One region of the Thioalkalivibrio sp. ALE16 genome, then DNA from elsewhere that is predicted to be linked to it. Evidence: predicted binding sites of a transcription regulator. Region 1 holds the regulator's gene; each other region holds the start of a gene.

Region 1 (5,221 bases):
GCCGCGACGTGGCCCAGCCACTCGCGTTCGCGGTCGATGGCCTCCACCAGGGGCACGCCATCGCGCGCCAGCGGGTGACGCCGCCGGGTCAGGTGGTAGCGCCGCAGCAGTACGTCGCTTGAGGCCTGCAGGAACAGGACCTCCACCTGCAGGCCCTCCGCCCGTAGCCCGGCCAGCAGGCTGGCAAACCCCTTCAGGGCCTCCAGCCCGCTGCGCACGTCGACGCCCACCGCCAGATGGCGATCGCCCTCGGTGTCGTAGTGGCCCTGGCGCACCTGGCGGATCAGGTCCGGCAGCAGCGGCAGGGGGAGGTTGTCGACGCAGAAGTAGCCGGCGTCCTCCAGGGTGTGCAGGGCCACGGTCTTGCCGGATCCGGACAGACCGCTGACGATCAGCAGGCGCATGGCGGGCTCAGCCCTCCGGGTCCGGGTTAGGGACGGTCGTGGCGGGCACGGCCCGGTGGTAGGGCGGCTCCTCGGCCTCGCCGCTCATCTGCCGGCGCTGGCGGGCGCGCAGGTCATCCCCGGCGATGTAGCCCTGCATGTGCAGCATGTGGTTGCGCACGGCGGCCTCGATCATCACCGCGATGTTGCGACCCGGCGCCACCGGGAGGCTGATCAGCGGGATCCGCAGGCCAAGGATGTCGATCTCGCCGCGGCGGCCGTTCAGCCGGTCGTCGGGGACCGGCGAGGGCTCGCCGTGATCGCGCAGGTCGATGATCAGCCGCAGGTACTTGCCGCCCTTGATCGCGGAGTCGCCGTACATGGCGCGGATGTTCAGGACCCCCAGCCCGCGCACCTCGAGCAGGTCCTGGAGCAGGGCCGGGCAGTGACCGCGCACGATGTCGGGGGCAATACGCGCAAATTCGGGGGCATCGTCGGCGATCAGGCGGTGCCCGCGCGAGATCAGCTCCAGCGCCACCTCGCTCTTGCCGACGCTGGAGGCCCCGCTGATCAGGACACCGATGCCGAGGATCTCCATGAACACGCCATGGCGCACCTCGAAGTGCGCCAGACGCTGCTGCAGGAAGTAGCGCAGCAGCGCGATGATCTCGTGGCTGCTGGTGCTGGAACACAGGATCAGCGGCAGCGCCTCCTGCGGGGCATGGGGCATCTCCGAGAACGGGCAGGTGTCCTCGGCGAAGATCACCGCGGTGGTGCCGGTGCGGGCCATCTCCAGGATCAGGTCGTTGCGCTGGTCGTCGCTGAGGCCGGCGATGTAGCGGGCCTCGAAGTCCCCGATGACCTGGATGCGGTTGGGTCGGATCAGGTTGAGGTGGCCGGCCAGAGGCAGGTCATCCCCGTCCTCGCCGACCAGCTTGCGGTCGGGGGCGGCGTGCTCGCCATGCACGAAGCGCAGATCCAGGCGGTTGCCCATAGCCTGGATCAGGCTCTCCACGTTGATGTCGCGGGCAATCCCGCCTTCGCCCAGTGCCTCGTTCATGAGCAGGGCCGGCGGGGATCGGTGGCGTGGCAGGGTGCGGGGCGCACGGGATCAGCCCTCGCGGAAGCGGCGGACGAGTTCCTGTTCCAGGCTGGCGGCATCGCCGGCCCGGCGCAGGGCGGCAATGGTGTCCGGTTGCGAAAGCCCGCGCGCCAGCTGGGCCAGCAGGTCGAGGTGATCGCTGGTGGCGGCCTCCGGGACCAGCAGGGCGATCAGGATGTCGACCGGCTCGTGGTCCATGGCGTCAAAGTCGACGCCGCTCTCCAGGCGCAGGACGGCCACGCGCGGAGCCTCGAGATCGGCCAGGCGGCCATGGGGGATCGCAACCCCATGGCCCAGGCCGGTGGAGCCCAGCTTTTCGCGCGCGGACAGGGCCTCGAAGATCGCGGTGCTGCCCGGTCCGCCGGCATCACCGCCGCCGGCGAGGAGTTCCGACAGGGCCTCCAGGGCCCGCTTCTGACTGGAGCATTCCGGCTCCAGGCGGATGCGCTCGGCGGTGATCAGCTCGGCAATGGACATGGGTCAGGAGGCCTGCTCGCGGTTGCGCTGGGCGCCCTCGGCCCGGTGATGATCCTTGACCTTTTCCTTGTGCTTGATCAGCTGGCGGTCGACCTTGTCGATCAGCGCGTCGATGGCGGCGTACATGTCCTCGTGGGAGGCCTCGGCGTGGATGTGATTGCCGCTGACCTGGAGATTCGCCTCGGCCTTGTTGAACTGGTTCTGGGTCTTCTCGTGGGTCAGCACGACGTGCACGTCGATGACCTTGTCGAAGTGGCGCTCCAGCTTCGCGAACTTCTCGTTGACGTAGTCGCGCAGGGCGTCGGTGAGGTCCACATGGTGGCCGGTCAGGTTGATCTGCATGGTCGGGACTCCTTGGTTACTTGTGGCCGGTGGGCATGGAGGCCATCTGCCGGCGTTCGCTGGATGAAGGGATGTGCATCGCCTCGCGGTACTTGGCCACGGTGCGACGCGCCACATTGATGCCCCGGTCCGCCAGGATCTGGGCGAGCCGGGCATCGCTGAGCGGCTTGTTCGCGGGTTCGTCGTCGATCAATTCGCGAATCATGGCACGGATGGCGGTGGCGGAACACTCGCCACCGTCGTTGGTGCCGACGTGGCTGGAGAAGAAATACTTGAACTCGAAGACCCCGCGCGGGGTGTGCATGTATTTCTGGGTGGTCACCCGGGAGATGGTCGATTCGTGCATCTCCAGGATCTCGGCGATATCGCGCAGGATCAATGGCTGCATCGCGACCTCGCCATGTTCCAGGAAGCCTTGCTGGCGATGGACAATCGCCTCGGCAACGCGGAGCAGGGTGTCGTTGCGGCTGTGCAGGCTCTTCAGGAACCAGCGCGCCTCCTGCAGCTGGTCGCGCATGAAGGCACTGTCGCGGGCATCCGATACCTGGCGCACCATGCCGGCGTAGAGGTCGTTGATACGGATGCGTGGCGCGATCTCCGGGTTCAGCTCCACGCGCCAGCCCTCCGGGGTGTGGCGCACGTAGACATCGGGCACCACGTATTCGGAGGTGGCGGCACTGATCTGCGCGCCCGGTCGCGGGTTCAGGGTGCGGATCAGGTCCAGGGCGCGCGCCAGTTCGTCCGGGTCGCGCACACCCGACTGGCGTTGCAGGGCTTTATAATCGCGCTTGCCCAGGCTGTCCATGCCGTGTTCCAGGATCGCCCGGGCGGCCTCGCGGGCGGGGGCGTCCGGGGCCAGTTCGCGCAGCTGAATCTCCAGGCATTCGCGCAGATCGCGCGCGCCCACGCCCAGGGGGTCGCACTGCTGGATCCAGTGCAGGACTGCCTCGACCTCATCCACGCCGACGGGCTCTTCCTCGCCGCGGCTGATGGTCTCGGCCAGGGCCTCGAGGTCGCCTTCGAGATAGCCGTCGGGGCTGATCGCGTCGATCAGGGCCGCGCCGATGCGCTGGTCGCGCGGAGTCAGGTGGCTCAGGTGCAGCTGCCACAGCAGGTGGTCCTGCAGGCCCTCGCCGTCGTCGTCGCTGGTGTTTTCCAGCGGGTCGCGGTCATCCACGCCCTTGGGGGCGGGCGGCGGTTCGTAGATGTCGTCCCAGCGGCTGTCGGTGGTGAGCTCCTCGGGAATCACCTCATCGCTGGTGGTAGTGGCCTCCATGCGGTCGCCTTCCACCACCTCGCCCTCCGCGTCCAGGCGCTCGGCCCCGCCCATGTCGTCCTCGTCTTCCACCTGTTCCAGCATGGGGTTGCTCTCCAGCGCCTGCTGGATCTCCACCTGCAGCTCGAGCGTGGACAACTGCAACAGGCGGATCGCCTGCTGCAGTTGCGGGGTCATGGTGAGCGTTTGACCCAGCTGAAGATTCAGGCCGGGTTTCAGCATTGGCTGTGCGGGTCGCGGGTGACCATAAGAGCAATCTTAAATGCTGCCTCGTGGTTTGTGCACCGGCGCGGGTTGTGCGCGTGCCGGAATCACAGGCGGAAATTCTCGCCGAGATAGACCCGGCGCACCTGGGGATCGGCCAGTAGCTCGTCGGGTGTCCCGGCGGCCAGCAGGCGCCCCTCGCTCAGAATATAGGCCCTGTGGCAGATCCCGAGGGTTTCGCGCACGTTGTGATCGGAGATCAGAACACCGATGCCGCGCGCTGCAAGGTGGCGAATTACATCCTGGATATCGCCCACCGAGATCGGGTCCACCCCGGCAAAGGGCTCGTCCAGGCAGATGAATTGCGGGTCACCGGCCAGCGCCCGCGCAATCTCGGCGCGCCGACGTTCGCCGCCGGACAGCGCGATCCCGGGGCTGTGGCGCACGGTCTCGAGCTGAAACTCCTCGATCAGGGCGTCGCCGATACGCCGGCGTTCGTGGCGGTCCAGTCCGGGGCGCAGCTCCAGCACGGCCTGCAGGTTGTCCCACACGCTCAGGCGGCGAAAGATCGAGGCCTCCTGGGGCAGGTAGCCGAGACCGGCGCGGGCGCGCACGTGGATGGGCGCGCGGGTGATGTCGTGCCCGCCCAGGGTGATGCGCCCGGCGTTAGGGCGGATCAGCCCAACCAGGCTGTAGAAGCAGGTGGTCTTGCCGGCGCCGTTGGGACCCAGCAGGCCGACCACTTCACCGGGTGCGAGGTCGACATCCACCTGGTCGAGCACGGTGCGCTGGCCGTAGCGCTTGGTCAGTTCGCGCCCGATCAGGCGATCACGGGCCTCGGCGGGTGCCGGCGCCGGGCTGGTGGCGGGTGCGTTCATTCGTCGTCGCGTGGCTGGATGGTGATGCGTACGCGTTCGCTGTCGCCCTCGCCGCGTTCGGCCTCGATCACGTCGGTGGTCAGGTCGTAGGTGATGCGCTTGCCGCGCGCCTCTTCGCGGGTGGTGATCACATGGGCCTGGTCGGTGAGGATCATGCGGTCCTCGTTCAGCAGGTAGTCGATGCGCAGCGCGGTGGCGATGCGCATCTCGCCGGTCTCGGGGTCGGGGGATTCCAGGCGGGCCGGCTCGCCGTGGGCCTCCATCTCGTAGGGGCGACGATCCCGGGTGCGCACGTAGACCGTGTCGGCCTCCAGCGTCATGTCGCCGCGGATCACGATCACGTCCCCGGTGTAGGTGCCCAGGCCCTGGCGTTCGTCCATCTCCGCGCGGTCGGCGGTGATCTCCACCGGCAGCGAGGGTCCCGATCCCTGCTGGCCCAGGGCCGGCGTCGCCAGCAGGGCGGAGAGGAGGCCGGCCGCCGCAAGCAGGCCCGGCAGGCGGCGGCTATTCGGGATCGGGGTCATGCGCGGGGTCCTCCTCGCTCGCCTCGCTGTAGAGC
Region 2 (5,221 bases), on a different contig from region 1:
CCTGAGCGTAACGTTCCACCGTGGCCGGGACATACAGCTGCCAGGTGACCGGGCCCGCACACTGAAGGTGGATCGCGGTATTGCCGTCGCGGCGGCCGCCGGGCGGGAAACGGGCGTTGAGTCCGTCATGGCAGTAGGCCAGCCGGAGCCGGTTGTCGAGCTGGCCGATCTCGATATTGATGTCGTCGCTATGTTCGGCGTCCAGCTCCTGCAACAGAAACTGTTCCGCGGCCGCGCGGATCTCCGCAACGGGGTGGATCTCGGCGTGGGCCGGCACGGAGAGCGCGAACCACGCCACGAGAGCCATGAGCCCCATGGGGATGCAGCGTGATGTACAGGTTGTATGTGGATGCATATGCCGGTCCTCGCCGCCCGAGGGAATACCCCGGGTCTGCCGCGTCCGTTCGCGGACCCGAAGCTATGCAGGTTTGATGCCAGTTGTCCGGGCGGTGCCCGACTCAAGGCCCGGCGTTCAATGCCGTTATCCCTGGGAAGCGGCGCCAGAAGGCGCATACAGGCGATTGCAAATGACAGCCCGGGGGTGCGCGGTGCACACTGAGCTCCCGGGAGCGGCTCGCGGCAGATGGGCGCGGGACAAGGAGAGCAGCACCATGAGTCAATTCATTGACGATGTGAACCAGCGAACGCAGCTGGTGGGTCAGAACCGGATGGAACTGCTGCTGTTCCACCTGGGTGGATCACAGACCTTCGGAATCAACGTGTTCAAGGTGCGCGAGGTGATCCCGTCGCCGCCGCTGCGCCAGATCCCGGGGTCGATGAGTGTGGTGCGCGGTGTGGCTACGCTGCGGGGCGGCACGGTGCCGATTATCGATCTGGCGCGCGCCATGGGCCTGCGCAGCGCGGCCGGTGCCAGCGACAGCGGCGACCAGAAGGTGGTGGTCACCGAGTTCAACCGTTCGGTTCAGGGGTTCTGGGTGTCGGCCGTGGACCGGATCGTGAATGTGAACTGGCAGGACGTGAAGTCCCCTCCGCGTGGTACGGGGCGCGAGTCCTTCCTGGTCGCGGTCACCGAGATCGACAACAAGCTGGTCGAGATCATCGACGTGGAACGGGTGCTTTCGATCGTCAATCCTCTGCCGACCGAGGTCTCCGAGTCCATCCGAGCGGACGCCACGCCAGCGGGGGGGCGCAAGGTCGTGATCGTTGACGACTCGGTCGTGGCGCGCAAGCAGATCGAGGGGGCGATTCGCGGTCTCGGGTTCGAATACGAGGTTTTCAAGGATGGTCAGGAGGCGCTCGACTTCCTGGAGCAGAAGGCCGGGGAGGGCCCGGTTCGCGACCAGATCGAGCTGGTGATCTCGGACATCGAGATGCCACGCATGGACGGCTATACGCTGACGGCGCGGATCCGGGACAATCCCGCCCTGAAAGATCTGAAGGTGCTGCTGCATTCCTCGTTGAGCGGCGAGTTCAATACCGACATGGTCAAGCGCGCCGGGGCCGATGCGTTTCTCTCGAAATTCAACCCCGACGAACTGGCCAACGCGGTGCTCGACCAGACCGGGCGCGAGGATCAACAGGTCGAATGACCGCCGGGGGGAACGGGGTTGCCGCCCGGCAAGGCCGGGGCGGCGTCACATGGCCGACAAGGGCCCAGTGTCGTGTCCCGCCTGCGACACCGTATACTGAAACCCGCTACCGGGGATTCCCCCTGCGTTTCGTGGCGCGGGCGCCGCTGTCAAGGACTCGTCATCAGGATGCTAATCACCATGGACTGTGCTCGGGGATGAACCGGTGATCGATTCCCGCGATTACGAGGAGTTTTCCCGCTTCCTGCAGGACTGCTGCGGCCTGGTGCTGGGTGACAGCCGTCAGTATCTGGTGTCGAGCCGACTGTCCCGGCTGCTCGACGAGTTCGACTTCAAGAGCGTGCCGGAGCTCCTGCACGCGATGCGGCAAGCCCCGAATCCGCGGCTGCGCACCCGTGTGATCGACGCGATGACGACCAACGAAACCTCGTGGTTTCGCGATGGCTTTCCGTTCGAGATCCTCCGGCATGTGTTGTTGCCGGAGCTGGCTGCGAAGGGAAGCAGCATCAAGGTCTGGTCTTCCGGCTGTTCCAGTGGCCAGGAGGCCTACAGCATCTCCATGGTCGTCTCCGAGTGGGAGGAATCCCGCCCCCCGCGCAAGGTGCCGGTATCCATCCTGGGGACGGACCTGTCGGAGAAGATCCTGGATGACGCCCGGCGGGCGGTCTACGACGGCCTGAGTATTGTGCGCGGGTTGAGCGAGAGCCGCCGCGCGCGCTTCTTCGAGACCGTGACGGACGGCCACAAGGTCGTTCCCGAGGTCCAGCGGCGCTGTCGTTTTCAGAAGCTCAACCTGATCGACAGCTACGCGGCACTGGGCAAGTTCGACCTGGTGTTCTGCCGCAACGTGCTGATCTATTTCTCCGGCGAGACCAAGCGACAGGTTCTTGACGGTATTGCCCGGCAGATGAATCCGGGCGGCTATCTGTTTCTTGGCGCTTCGGAGACGGCCGGCCCGTACACCAAGGCCTTCGAGACGGTTCGCACCGACTACGGCTCGGTCCTCCGGCTCAAATCCTGACGCCCCTCCGTCGCAGGGCCGCCAGGTCCGAAACGCCCGCGCAATGCGGCCGCGACTCGAATTGCCCCCTTCCCACGTTTCCCGCTAAGGGCGTCCCCAGCCGAGACGGATTCCCGTCGCTGGCATAGCGATTGCATCGGTCTCCTCGCAAAGGGCCGCAATGGCTGCGTCCCGGTTCTGGTAGCGAGGGTCCGCCACGGGCGGACAGGACGGAAACGATGAGTCTCTCTCTCGACAAGGCGATGGGCATCCTGCCGCAGGCGGTCAACGTGCGCGCCCAGCGCATGGAGCTGCTGGCCTCCAACATCGCCAATGCGGACACCCCGAACTACAAGGCGCGCGATATCGACTTTCGCGCGGTGCTCGAGTCCGCGGCGGGGAGCGGCAATCACTTGCCCATGGCGCGTAGCCAGGCGGCGCATATCGACCCCAATGCCGGGGCGATGAACGGGCAGGCCGAGGCGCTTTATCGCGTCCCGTCGCAGGCGTCCCTGGATGGCAACACGGTGGATCCGCAGATGGAACGTGCCGCCTTTGCCGAGAACGCGATCCAGTACCAGAGCAGTCTGGAATTCCTTAACCGCCGGGTCTCCGGCATCCGCGAAGCCCTGAGGGGCGACCGTTAACGCGGGCCTGATCGGGAGATCGATGTCGTGAGCAACATGTTCAGTCTGTTCAATACCTCGGCTTCGGCGCTGTCGGCGCAGTCGGTGCGCCTGAATACCGTCGCCTCGAATCTGGCCAACGCGAACACCGCCGCCACCAACCCGGACGAAGCGTATCGCGCCAAGCAGGTGCTGTTCCAGAGCGTGATGGATCAGGCCAACCCGAATGGTGCGGCGACGTCCGTGCGGGTGGCCGGCGTGACCGAGTCGCAGGCCCCGCCACAGGCCCACTACGAGCCGCACCATCCGCAGGCGAACGAGGAGGGCTACATCTTCCGCCCGGCGATCAGCGTGGTCGAGGAGATGGCCAACATGATGTCCGCCTCGCGCAACTACGAAGCGAACGTCGAGGTGATGGAGACCTCGCGTCAGCTGCTCCAGCGCACATTGCAGATCGGCCAAGGCTAGAGGAGCCCGCCATGACACAGATTTCCCCCGAATTGCTGGATCGCCTCGGCCTGTCGCGCCCGGAGAAGAAGCCGGAAGGCGAGATGGACCGCCTCGGGCAGTCCGACTTCCTCAAGCTGATGACCACCCAGCTGGAGAACCAGGACCCGATGGAGCCGATGGATAACGGTGATTTCCTCGGCCAGATGGCGCAGTTCTCCACCGTGACCGGCATCGAGCAGCTGTCCAAGTCCTTCGAGAAGCTGGCGCAGTCCCTGGGGCAGAACCAGACGCTGCAGGCGGCTTCGCTGGTTGGCAAGGATGTACTGGTGCCCGTCGAGTTTGGCGAGCTGGGGCCCGACGGGCGGGTGAACGGCGCGGTCGATCTGGAGCGCGCCACCGAAGAGCTGCAGATCGACGTGTACAGCCCTAATGGCGAGCGCATTCGCCGCATGAATATGGGCGCTGCCGGCAGCGGCCTGCAGGAGTTCACCTGGGACGGCATGCGCGACGACGGCACCTTCGCGCCACCGGGGGTCTACGAATTCAAGGCCACGGCCCGCTCCGGGACCCAGTCGGAGGCCGTGGATACCTTTCTGGATGCCCGCGTGGAAAGCGTCGCGGTGGGCAGTGACTCCGGGCTGGCACTGACCGTGCAGGGCCTGGGCGAGATCAGCTTTTCGGATGTACGGCGGATTGGCGGCTGACGCCCCGCAACAAGAACCCTGACGGAGGAAACACCCCATGCCCTTCAATATCGGATTGAGCGGACTCAACGCGGCCCAGGCCGATCTGCAGACCACCGGTAACAATGTGTCCAACTCGGGGACCACGGGGTTTAAACGTTCCCGTGCCGAGTTCGGCGATGTGTTCGCCCAGAGCTTCGGCGGGATCAGCCAGACAGCCATCGGCTCCGGCACACGACTGCAGGCGGTCACCCAGCAGTTCTCGCAGGGACGGACCGAGTTCACCGAGAACGGCCTGGACCTGGCGATCAACGGAGAGGGTTTCTTCGTCCTTAATGACCAGGGCAGCACGGTGTACAGCCGGGCGGGGGCCTTCCAGGTCGACCGCGACGGCTACCTGGTGAACAACCAGGGCCTGCGCCTGCAGGGCTATGACGAGGCGGGTGGTACGAATCTCGGGGATTTGCGTCTGCAAACCGATACGGCCGCCCCTCAGGCCACCGAGAATCTCGAGGCACTGATTAATTTGCGTTCGGATGCGCCGGCTTTGAGTGCCGATCCGGACGATTTTGATCTCGAGGATCCGGAGACCTACAACTTCTCGACCTCGCTCACGATGTATGACTCTCTGGGCATTGCGCGGGACGCCAACCTCTACTTCGTGAAGACGGGGCAGAACGAGTGGAACGCCCATGTCGCGGTGCGTCAAGACGATGGTGAGCTGGTAGAGGTTCAGTATCCAGATGACCCGGCTACTCCTGGTACACCGGCATCTGCGCTAACACTGGACTTTGGCCCAAGCGGTCAGTTGAACGGTGTTAGTCCCGCTGCAGAGGGATTATTCGTCCCGGGCACTAGCTTGGACGGGGCAGATGATCTGGAATTCGATATCAGCTTCGACGGTACGACCCA
Region 3 (5,221 bases), on a different contig from region 1:
GCGAACAGGGCGTCGCGGTCAGCGTGCTCGAAGTTGTAGGTGGACTGCTCCACCTCGTTCTGGTGATAGACGTCGCCGTAGGTCACCGGGCGGCCGTCCGGGCCGACGGTCCAGACCAGGTCGAATACGCTCTCCACCCCCTGCAGGTACATCGCCAGGCGCTCCAGGCCGTAGGTGATCTCGCCGGACACCGGGTGGCAGTCCAGCCCGCCGACCTGCTGGAAGTAGGTGAACTGGGTGACCTCCATGCCGTTCAGCCAGACCTCCCAGCCCAGGCCCCAGGCGCCGAGGGTCGGAGATTCCCAGTTGTCCTCGACGAAGCGCACGTCGTGGGTGAGGGTGTCGAAGCCCAGCGCCTCCAGGGAGCCGAGGTAGAGGTCCTGGATGTCCGGCGGCGACGGCTTCAGCAGCACCTGGAACTGGTAGTAGTGCTGCAGGCGGTTGGGGTTGTCGCCATAGCGACCGTCGGTGGGACGGCGGCTGGGCTGGACATAGGCCGCGCGCCACGGCTCCGGCCCGATCGAGCGCAGGAAGGTCGCCGGATGGAAGGTACCGGCCCCCATTTCCATGTCGTAGGGCTGCAGGACCACGCAGCCGTGGTCGTTCCAGTAGTCCTGCAAGCGACGGATCAGGTCCTGGAAGGTGGGGCTGCTGCTGGACAGGGTGCGTTCGTGCGCCATGCGGGATCCCGGGTCAGGGCAAAGCGGACAGTATATCGGCCCGGCTTCGGCCGCGGCCACCGTCAGCGCGAAACGCGGAGACGCCCGCGCGAGTCGGCGCTTTCCCTGTGGCGGCAGTCGGTTTTGCGCCAGCCGGGAAGGCGCCCATACTGGAGGCTTGATCCGGTTCGGGAGAGCACCCTGAGCGAACCCTATGCCAATTCGGAGCCGACGGTGACCGCGGAGAACGGTCAGCGCTACCGCGACACCCGCCGAGTGACGCTGGTGGGCGCGACCGTGAACAGCTTTCTGGCCGTCGCGCAGCTACTTAGCGGCTGGCTTCTGAACTCGCAGGCGCTGGTTGCGGACGGCGTGCATACGCTGTCGGACCTGATCACCGACGGTGTCGTGCTGTTCGCCGCGCGCAAGGCTGCGGCGTCCCCCGATCAGGACCACCCGTACGGCCATGCCCGCATCGAGACCCTGGCGACGGTGGTCGTCGGGGTCTTTCTGGCAGCCGCGGGGCTGGGGATCGCCTGGGCAGCCGGCAGCCGGCTGGTCGACCCCGAGGCCATGACCGGTCCCGCCAATATGGCCATCTTCTTTGCCGCGCTGACCCTGGTGGCGAAGGAGGGCCTGTACCAGTACACCCACCGAGTGGCGAAGCGCCTGCGCTCGCGGATGCTGGATGCCAATGCCTGGCACCACCGTACGGATGCGATCTCGTCGCTGTTCGTACTGGCCGGCGTGGGCGCGGCAGTGGCCGGCTTCCCGTGGGCGGACGCCCTGGCGGCGCTGATCGTCGCCCTGTTCATCCTGCATATCGCCGGGCGCCTGATCGTGCGCGCCGCGGCGGAGCTGATCGACACCGCGCTGGAGCCGGAGAAGGTGGATCGCATTCACCGCACCATCCTGGACGTGCCCGGGGTGAAGGATGCGCACATGCTGCGCACCCGCCGCCACGGCAGCGACGTGGTGGCCGATGTGCACATCCAGGTCGCGCCGATGATCTCGGTCTCCGAGGGGCATCGGATCGCCGATGCGGTGTTCCATTCGGTGACCGACGAGCATGAGCGGGTCAACGACATCACGGTGCACGTGGACCCGGAGAATGACGCGGAGCAGGCGCGCAGCTCGACGCTGCCGTTACGGCCGGTACTGGTAGAGGCCCTGCGCGAGGCCTGGGCCGACACCCCGGAGCTGGACGCGGTGGAGCACCTGTCCCTGCACTACCTGGGCGGCCGGGTGCACATGACGCTGACCCTGCGCCTTGACGGGGCAACCGCGGCCCCGGACCTGGAGGCGCGGGCCCGGGCCCTGGCCGACCGGCTGCACGGCCACCCGCAGGTGGGCGACATGCTGGGCGAGGTCACGCTACTCTATCGTCCGTGCACTCATTAGGTGCGGCACACCCCAGCAAGCACCATCGTGGTGCATATACGGCACCATGATGGTGCAAAACGGAGGCGGCGCGGCACCCGGGGTGCCCGTTTTTCGCGCGCCCGGGCCGAATCGGGCCGGATGGCATGATGCCTGCATAATGACCCACGAAGCCGTGCAGGGGCCAACAGGCCGGCCGGCCAAAATCGAAGACTCAAGTGAAGACCAAGGAGACCCCCATGTCCGCAGCCGACGTGCTGAACCAGATCAAGGAAAAGGAAGTGCGCTTTGTCGACTTCCGCTTTACCGACTCCAAGGGCAAGGAACAGCATGTGACCATGCCGGCCCACGACATCGACGAAGAGACCTTCGAGGAAGGCAAGATGTTCGACGGCTCCTCGATCTCCGGCTGGAAGGGGATCAACGAGTCCGACATGATCCTGATGCCGGACGCCGAGTCGGCCGTGATCGACCCGTTCTTCGAAGACATGACCATGAACATCCGCTGCGACGTGGTCGAGCCGGCCACCATGCAGGGCTACGACCGCTGCCCGCGCTCCCTGGCGCGCCGCGCCGAGGCCTACCTGCAGAGCACCGGCATCGCCGACACCGCGCTGTTCGGTCCGGAGAACGAGTTCTTCATCTTTGACGACGTGAAGTGGGGTACCAGCCTGTCCGGTTCCTACTGCCGCGTGGACTCCCAGGAGGCGTCCTGGAACTCCGAGCGCGTCTACGAGGACGGCAACATCGGGCACCGCCCGGGCGTGAAGGGCGGCTACTTCCCGGTCCCGCCGGTCGACAGCCTGCACGACATCCGCTCCACCATGTGCGAAGTGATGACCGAGATGGGTCTGGAGACCGAGGTGCACCACCACGAGGTGGCCACCGCCGGCCAGTGCGAGATCGGCGTGGGCCCGGCGACCCTGACGCAGAAGGCCGACGAGGTGCAGATCCTGAAGTACGTGGTGCAGAACGTGGCCCACATCCACGGCAAGACCGCGACCTTCATGCCCAAACCGATCGTCGGCGACAACGGCTCCGGCATGCACGTGCACCAGTCGCTGTCCAAGGACGGCAAGAACCTGTTCTCCGGTGACCTCTACGGCGGCCTGTCCGAGACCGCGCTGTACTACATCGGCGGCATCATCAAGCACGCCCGTGCGCTGAATGCCTTCACCAACCCGTCCACCAACAGCTACAAGCGTCTGGTGCCGGGCTTCGAGGCGCCGGTGATGCTGGCCTACTCCGCCCGTAACCGCTCGGCCTCGCTGCGCATCCCGTTCGTGATGAACCCGAAGGCGCGCCGGATCGAGCTACGCTTCCCGGACTCCACCGCCAACCCGTACCTCGCGTTCGCCGCGATGCTGATGGCCGGCCTGGACGGCATCCAGAACAAGATCCACCCCGGCGACGCGATGGACAAGAACCTCTACGACCTGCCGCCGGAAGAGGAAAAGGGCATCCCGCAGGTCTGCCATTCGCTGGACCAGGCGCTGGAAGCCCTGAACCAGGATCGCGAGTTCCTGACCCAGGGTGGCGTATTCACCGACGACATGATCGATGCCTACATCGACCTGAAGATGGAAGACGTCACGCAGATGCGCATGACCACCCATCCGATCGAGTTCGACATGTACTACAGCCTGTAAGGCGTCCGCTTCCGGCCCCTCGGGGCCGCGAGGCCATCCGCCGCCGCGCCCTCCGGGGCCGGCGGCTCTTTTTTGTGTCTGGGGTCGGCCTCCACCAGGGAGACGCCCTGCTCGCCGGCACGACCGGCGACGTCGGATCGGATATCCAAATGAAAGGCCCCGCGGATGGTCGATCCGCGGGGCCTTTTTGCGTGGCACCGGGAGGACTCTCCCGGGCCTTTGACGGGCATCCGTAATCAGGCGTGCCAGCCGAACTCCTCGGCCTTCTGCTGCGCCAGCGCCGGGATGTCGGTGGCGACGAACTTCTCGTACAGCACCTGCACCCCGATCATGTGGTTGATCACCGCGTCCAGCTGGACCTGGGTCGCGGCCGGGGTGTCCTCGGATTCGTGCAGCTCGAACACCTGGCGCACGCCCTCCGGATCCAGCAGACCGGCCTCCTCGACCTTCTCCGGTGCGAGGTAGCGATCGGCCAGGGCCTTCATCGCGGCCCACTTGACCGGATCGGTATGCGCCGGCGGGGCCATGAACGCGAACTTCTCGCGCTCGTAGAGCACCTTCGGCAGCAGGCCCTTCATCGATTCGCGCAGCACGTACTTCTCGGTCGGGCCCTTGATGCGCATGGTCGGCGGCAGGTGGGCGGCGAACTCGGCCAGGTGGTGATCGAGGAACGGCGGGCGCGCCTCCATCGAGTTGGCCATGTCCATGCGGTCGCCGCCCCAGGTCAGGATCTGGCCTTCCAGCATGGTCTTGATCCAGACGTACTGGGCCTTGTCCAGCGGGTGCCGGCCTTCCAGCATGTCGTTGTCCAGGGCATCGGCGATCGCCTTGCCCGGCTGGTAGCCCTGCATGCGCTCGCGGCGCTTCGGATGCAGCAGGCCCGGCACGTGGTCAGACGCGGCCAGCCACGGCTGCAGGCAGGACGGGGTGAAGCCCATCATTCGGGTGAATTCGGGGTCATCCACCTCGTCCTCGGCCAGCATCGCGCCGGAGACCAGCTCGTTGGACTCGTTCAGCATCTGCTGCCAGGCCTGACGATCGGCCTCCGGCAGGGTATCCAGCCCGTGCAGGAACATGTCGCGGCGGAACGCCGGGTAGCCGCCGAACAGCTCGTCCGAGCCCTCGCCGGTGACCACCACCTTGTAGCCGGCCTTGTTCACGTGGCGGCTCATCAGGAGCTTGGCCACGCCGAGGGTGTTGTAGATGGTGCGCTCGGCGTGCCAAAGGGCCTCTTCGAAGTTGTCGTAGAGGTGGTCGGCGTTCAGGGTCATGATGTCCTGGTCGGCGCCGACGCTCTCGGCCATCTCGCGGGCGATCGCGGTTTCGTCGTAGTCGTCGTTGTCGAAGCCGATGGTGAAGGCCTTGACCGGCGACTGCTGGCTGGCCGAGGCCAGCCCCAGGGTGATGCAGGAGTCGATCCCGCCGGAGAGGTAGCAGGCCACCGGCACGTCGGCCTCCAGGCGCAGCTGGACGGCCTCCATCAGCTTCTCGCGCACGCCCTCAATCCAGTAGTTCTCGTCGGTCTCGCTCTCG
Region 4 (5,221 bases), on a different contig from region 1:
TCGCGATCACGTCGTCGGCCTCCACGCCCTCGACGCACAAAAGCGGCAAGCCCATCGCCCGCACCAGCTCGTGCAATGGCTCGATTTGGGCGGCCAGCTCTTCCGGCATCGGCGGGCGGGTGGCCTTGTATTCCGGATAGATGTCGTCGCGGAAGGTCTTGCCCTTGGCGTCGAACACCACCGCCATGTGCTCCGGGCCGTAGTCCGCGCGCAGCTTGCGCAGCATGTTGGCCACACCAATCATCGCCCCGGTCGGGGCGCCATCCGGCGCGGTCAGCGGCGGCAGCGCATGGAAGGCGCGGAACAGGTACGACGAGCCGTCGACCAGGACAAGAGGCGCTTGCGACATGAAGGTGGAATCCGGACAGGGAACGTGCGCCATTCTACAGGCCCGGCCCGGGCCGCGACCATTTGTGCGCGCCCGGGGGCGCCGGTACGCTGAAGCCTTCACCCTTGGGAACCCGCTGCATGAACAACCGCGAACGTGCCGAACACCCGGGCCTGCGCCCGATCGATGACTCCGCCCTGACCCGCGAGAGCTGGAAGATCTTCCAGATCATGGCGGAGTTCGTGGAGGGCTTCGAGCGCCTGGCGCATATCAAGCCCTCGGTGAGCATCTTCGGCTCCGCCCGCTTCCCGCCGGAGCATCGCTACTACCAGCTGGGCGAGGCGACCGCGCGGCAGCTCTCGGACGCCGGTTTCGCGGTGGTCAGCGGCGGCGGTCCGGGCATCATGGAGGCGGCCAACAAGGGGGCGTTCGCCGGGCGCTCGCCGAGCATCGGCCTGAATATCCAGTTGCCGCACGAGCAGAGTGCGAACGATTACCAGGACGTGGGCCTGGGGTTTCGTCACTTCTTTTCGCGCAAGGTGATGTTCGTCAAGTACGCCTCGGCCTACGTGGTGCTGCCCGGGGGCTTCGGGACGCTGGACGAGCTGGCGGAGATCCTGACCCTGGTGCAGACCGGCAAAACCCGGCGCATCCCGGTCGTGCTGGTGGGCAGCGAATTCTGGAAGGGCCTGCTCGACTGGTTCCGGGATACGCTCGTGGAGCAGGGCACCATTGACGAGGAAGACCTCCAGCTATACTCGCTGGTAGATTCACCGGAAGACGTGGTGGACGTGATCTTCGAGTACTACGAGGCGCGCAGCTTCGAGCCGTCCGCGGAAGAAAAGAAACGACTGATGGAACTGTGATGATGACCTCGATGCGTGCGAGCCTGCCCCTGTCGCTGCTGGCGGCCCTGCTGCTGGTTTCCGGCACGGCGCTGGCGCAGGAAGACCGCGAGTGGGGGGATGCCCCGCCGCCGCCGGAGCTTGAAGAGGGCGCGGATCCGCCGCCCCCGGTGCTGGATGAACGCGCCCGCGAACAGCGCTCGCTCGAGGACGCCGACATCATCATCATCGAGCGCGACGGCGAGACCCGGCGCGAATACCGCATGGGTGGCGAGCTGGTGATGGTCGAGGTCACGCCCGCCGTGGGCCCGACCTACTACCTGATCGACACCACGGGCGACGGCACGCTGGACGGCCGTCGCAACGAGCTCGACCCCAACTTCGTACCCCCGTCCTGGGTGATTTTCCGATGGTAGAGAACGAATCTGAGACCCGGGCCTGCGCCGATGCGACCGGCCTGGCCCTGACCCATGGCCCGAGCGGCCTCGAACTGGATGGCCGGCCGGTGCAGTGTCTGCGCCTGGCAGCCGCCGTGGCCCCGGCGCTCGAATCCGCGCTCGGCGAGGTACCTGGCGGCTGCGGTCGCGTGATCGGCCGGGGTGCGGATCCCGATTCTGGTGAGGTCCTGCTGGTGCTGGAGCGCGGTCAGGCGTTGCAGGGCGCGGTTGCGGCCGAGGGGCCCGGCAGTCTGGAGGCCCTGGGCGAGCGCGCCGCCGACTGGCAGGGGCGTCACACGGCCGGGGCCTTGCCCGTCGGCGAGGGCTACCGGCGCGGGGTGCTGCAGCAGCAGATGCGCGAGCGCGCCGATGCGATGGCGTCCACGCTGGATGCCGAGTCCCGGGCGATCCTGGACGCCGAGCTGCACCACCAGGGGCTCTACCGTTTCGAGGACCTGCCGCTGGCGGGAAGCTACTGGCAGTCCGTGCGCATCTACCCGGAAGGTGCCGGTCTTGCCGATCTGGTGATCCCGCCCGCGCCGGTACCGGCCTTCTGGCAGCTCGCGCGCATCGCCCTGACGCTCGCCGTGGACGCCTCCGGACAGCCGGATGCCGATCGGTACCGGGCCGTGCTGGCCGGGTTCAATGCCCGGCGGCCACTGACTGCAATCGAACGCGGGGCGGCGCCCACGATGCTCCGCCTGGCCGCGCTGGATGACTGGCTGTCCGCGCTGGAGTCGGGAACGGCCGCGGCGGTCGAGCGGGATCGTCTCGCGACCCTGCAGGCCGATGCGGCGCGGCTGCAGGGCGTCTGGGTTCGCGCGGCCGCCTGATCCCGGCTGGCCCGTGCCGGTGGCGCGGGACCTTCCGGGCTTGTGGTGGTCCGACCGTACACGGGAGGCAGGGTGGTGGTTCCGCGCCATCCCGCCCAAGGAGGAAGGCCCATGTTCCGAACCACGCTCTGGCTGGCCTTGTCGCTGGCTGTCCTTCTCGCCCCGGCCCTTGCGAGTGCCGACGTCTACCGCTGGACCGACGATCAGGGCAATGTCCATTTTGGCGACCGCCCGCCCGAGGGGCGCGCCAGCGAGCCCGTGGACGTGCGAGAGCCCATGCGCGCGGTCCCGCTGGAAGGCGCGCGGGAGATTCTCGAGCGGCCCGTGCGGCCCCGCAGTCAGCCGGAGGCGGAGGGTGCGTACACGCGGGTCGCGATTGCCCGTCCGGAGGATGGTTCGGGGGTGCGGGCGAACGACGGCAATGTGAGTGCCGAGCTGGATCTCGAGCCAGCGCTGGATGCCGACGCCGGCCATCGCGTGATCTGGGTGCTGAACGGCGAGGAGGCGGGCGAGGGCCAGTCGCCCACGGCGACCTTCGAGGGGCTGAACCGCGGCGAGCATACGCTGCAGGCCCGGATCGTGGACGCATCCGGCGAGGAGCTGGGGGCGAGCGCGACCATCGAGTTCAACGTGTTGCGGATGGCCATTCCGCGCGAGCAGCAACAGCAGCAGCGGCCGCAGCAATTCCCGCCCGGGGGTGCGCCGCAGGCGCCCAGGGCCCCGCAGGCACCCAGGGCGCCCCAGCCGGTGACGCCGGCCCCGAACTGATAACCTCGATCTCTGCACTGAAATAGTGCGACCAAAGCCCCATGATGGTGCTATGATTGCACCATAATGGGGCGTTTTAGGTTCTGGGGGGTGGCGATTCGGCTGCGTTTTGTGACCGTGCCCCCGGCTTCGGCGCCCCGCCGGGCGATTCCCCCTTGGCGCGATTCCTGCTTGAGGCCTCTTGATGACCACGCCCGCTTCCAATTCCGGCCCGGCCACCCCGCCCTGGTGGGACGACCTCTCGACGGCCGTGCTGGTGACCGATGCCGAGCTTTGCCTGCTGAGCATGAACAGCGCCGCCGAGGTGCTGCTCGGTCTCAGTCGCGAACGCATCGTCGGGCATGGTCTGGGCCAGTGGCTCAAGCTGGACCGGAATCTGTCCAGCCGCCTGCGCTCGGCGCTGACGCTGGATCAGCCGATCACCCTGCGCGCGCGCCAGATGGAGCCGCTGCGGGCCGAAAGTTTCCTCGCCGACGTGGTCATCACCCCGCTCCATGGCGAGGGCGACAAGCCGGGGCAGTTGCTGTTCGAGCTGAATGCGATCGATCGCCACGAGCGCATCAGCCGCGAGGAGCAGTTGCAGAAGCAGCAGGCGATCACCCGCGCGGTGACCCGGGGGCTGGCCCACGAGATCAAGAACCCGCTAGGGGGGCTACGGGGGGCGGCGCAATTGCTTGCCAGCGAGCTGGACGACTCGGGCCTGAAGGAATACACCCAGATCATCATTCGCGAGGCCGACCGGCTGCGCAGCCTGGTTGATCGCATGCTGGGGCCGAACAACCTGCCGCGACGCGAGCCCGTCAACCTGCACGAGGTGCTGGAGCACGTGCGGGGCCTGGTCAGTGTGCAGCTGCCGCTGGGTCTGAAGATCCGCGGCGACTATGACCCCAGCATCCCGGACGTGCAGGCCGATCGCGACATGCTGGTGCAGGCGATCCTGAATCTGGTGCAGAACGCGGTGCATGCGCTGGAGGACGGGGGCGAGATCACCCTGAGCTCGCGCATCCTGCGCCAGTACACCATCTCCGGCCATCGCCACCGCCTGGTCGCCAAGCTGAGCGTGCGCGACAACGGGCCCGGTATCCCGGAGGAGATCCGCGAACGCATCTTCTTCCCCATGGTGACCGGCCGCGCCGCCGGGACCGGGCTCGGGTTGCCCATTGCCCAGAGCCTGGTCCAGCTGCACGACGGTCTGATCGAATGCCATTCGCGCCCGGGGGCGACCACGTTCGACATCCTGCTGCCCCTTGAACCCCCGAAGGCCCGGGAGGCCAGAAAGTGATGGAGCCCACTGTCTGGATTATTGACGACGACGACTCGATTCGCTGGGTGCTGGAACGCGCCCTCCAGCGTCACGCGATCGCGGTGCGCGGCTTCGAGACCGCGGACGCCGCCTGGGCGGCGCTCGACCGGGACCCGGTGCCGGACACCATCGTCGCCGATATCCGCATGCCGGGACTGAATGGCCTGGACTTCCTCGCGCGCATGCAGACGCGCCCCGATCCGCCGCCGGTGATCATCATGACAGCCTTCTCCGATCTGGAGAGCGCCGTGGGCGCCTACCAGACCGGGGCCTTCGAGTACCTGCCCAAGCCGTTCGATGTGGACGAGGCCGTGGCCCTGGTGCAGCGGGCACTGGAGGCGCGGCGCGCCGGGCAGGACAACGGCACCGCTGGCCCCGAGATCGAGGAGACCCCGATCATCGGCGAGGCCCCGGCGATGCAGGAGATGTTCCGCGCCATCGGCCGCCTGTCGCGCAGCAACATCACCGTGCTGATCAACGGGGAGTCGGGCACCGGCAAGGAACTGGTCGCCCGTGCCCTGCACCAGCACAGCCCGCGCGCCGATCAGCCGCTGATTGCCCTGAATACCGCGGCCATCCCCAAGGATCTGCTGGAGAGTGAACTCTTCGGCCACGAACGTGGTGCGTTTACTGGCGCCAACCAGAGCCGCAAGGGCCGTTTCGAACAGGCCGATGGCGGCACGTTGTTCCTCGACGAGATCGGCGAC

The links. The regulator sigma-54, encoded in region 1, starts transcription at its own class of promoters, with help from an activator protein. The targets are predictions, from matches to a motif close to TGGCANGNTNCNTGCTT.
Region 2: the regulator sigma-54 is predicted to act here: its motif matches at 2,692-2,708, upstream of flgB (flagellar basal body rod protein FlgB).
Region 3: the regulator sigma-54 is predicted to act here: its motif matches at 2,182-2,198, upstream of glnA (glutamate--ammonia ligase).
Region 4: the regulator sigma-54 is predicted to act here: its motif matches at 3,368-3,384, upstream of glnL (nitrogen regulation protein NR(II)).

What each region holds. Positions count from the first base shown of each region.
Region 1 is NZ_KB906360.1:61,827-67,047, forward strand. It holds gene rapZ (RNase adapter RapZ) at 1-404, opposite strand, end outside; gene hprK (HPr(Ser) kinase/phosphatase) at 412-1,443, opposite strand; gene F627_RS0107455 (PTS sugar transporter subunit IIA) at 1,495-1,962, opposite strand; gene hpf (ribosome hibernation-promoting factor, HPF/YfiA family) at 1,966-2,304, opposite strand; gene F627_RS0107465 (RNA polymerase factor sigma-54) at 2,321-3,802, opposite strand; gene lptB (LPS export ABC transporter ATP-binding protein) at 3,892-4,662, opposite strand; gene lptA (lipopolysaccharide transport periplasmic protein LptA) at 4,659-5,186, opposite strand; gene lptC (LPS export ABC transporter periplasmic protein LptC) at 5,167-5,221, opposite strand, start outside.
Region 2 is NZ_KB906359.1:40,227-45,447, forward strand. It holds gene flgA (flagellar basal body P-ring formation chaperone FlgA) at 1-316, opposite strand, end outside; gene F627_RS0106515 (chemotaxis protein CheV) at 612-1,550, shown strand; gene F627_RS0106520 (protein-glutamate O-methyltransferase CheR) at 1,756-2,571, shown strand; gene flgB (flagellar basal body rod protein FlgB) at 2,790-3,197, shown strand; gene flgC (flagellar basal body rod protein FlgC) at 3,225-3,644, shown strand; gene F627_RS0106535 (flagellar hook assembly protein FlgD) at 3,656-4,330, shown strand; gene flgE (flagellar hook protein FlgE) at 4,368-5,221, shown strand, end outside.
Region 3 is NZ_KB906372.1:11,655-16,875, reverse strand. It holds gene glyQ (glycine--tRNA ligase subunit alpha) at 1-680, opposite strand, end outside; partial or broken gene F627_RS0113200 (cation diffusion facilitator family transporter) at 838-2,060, shown strand; gene glnA (glutamate--ammonia ligase) at 2,279-3,688, shown strand; gene asnB (asparagine synthase (glutamine-hydrolyzing)) at 3,925-5,221, opposite strand, start outside.
Region 4 is NZ_KB906354.1:138,303-143,523, forward strand. It holds gene polA (DNA polymerase I) at 1-349, opposite strand, end outside; gene F627_RS0100690 (TIGR00730 family Rossman fold protein) at 469-1,194, shown strand; gene F627_RS0100695 (DUF2782 domain-containing protein) at 1,194-1,589, shown strand; gene F627_RS0100700 (hypothetical protein) at 1,583-2,443, shown strand; gene F627_RS0100705 (DUF4124 domain-containing protein) at 2,555-3,211, shown strand; gene glnL (nitrogen regulation protein NR(II)) at 3,396-4,493, shown strand; gene ntrC (nitrogen regulation protein NR(I)) at 4,493-5,221, shown strand, end outside.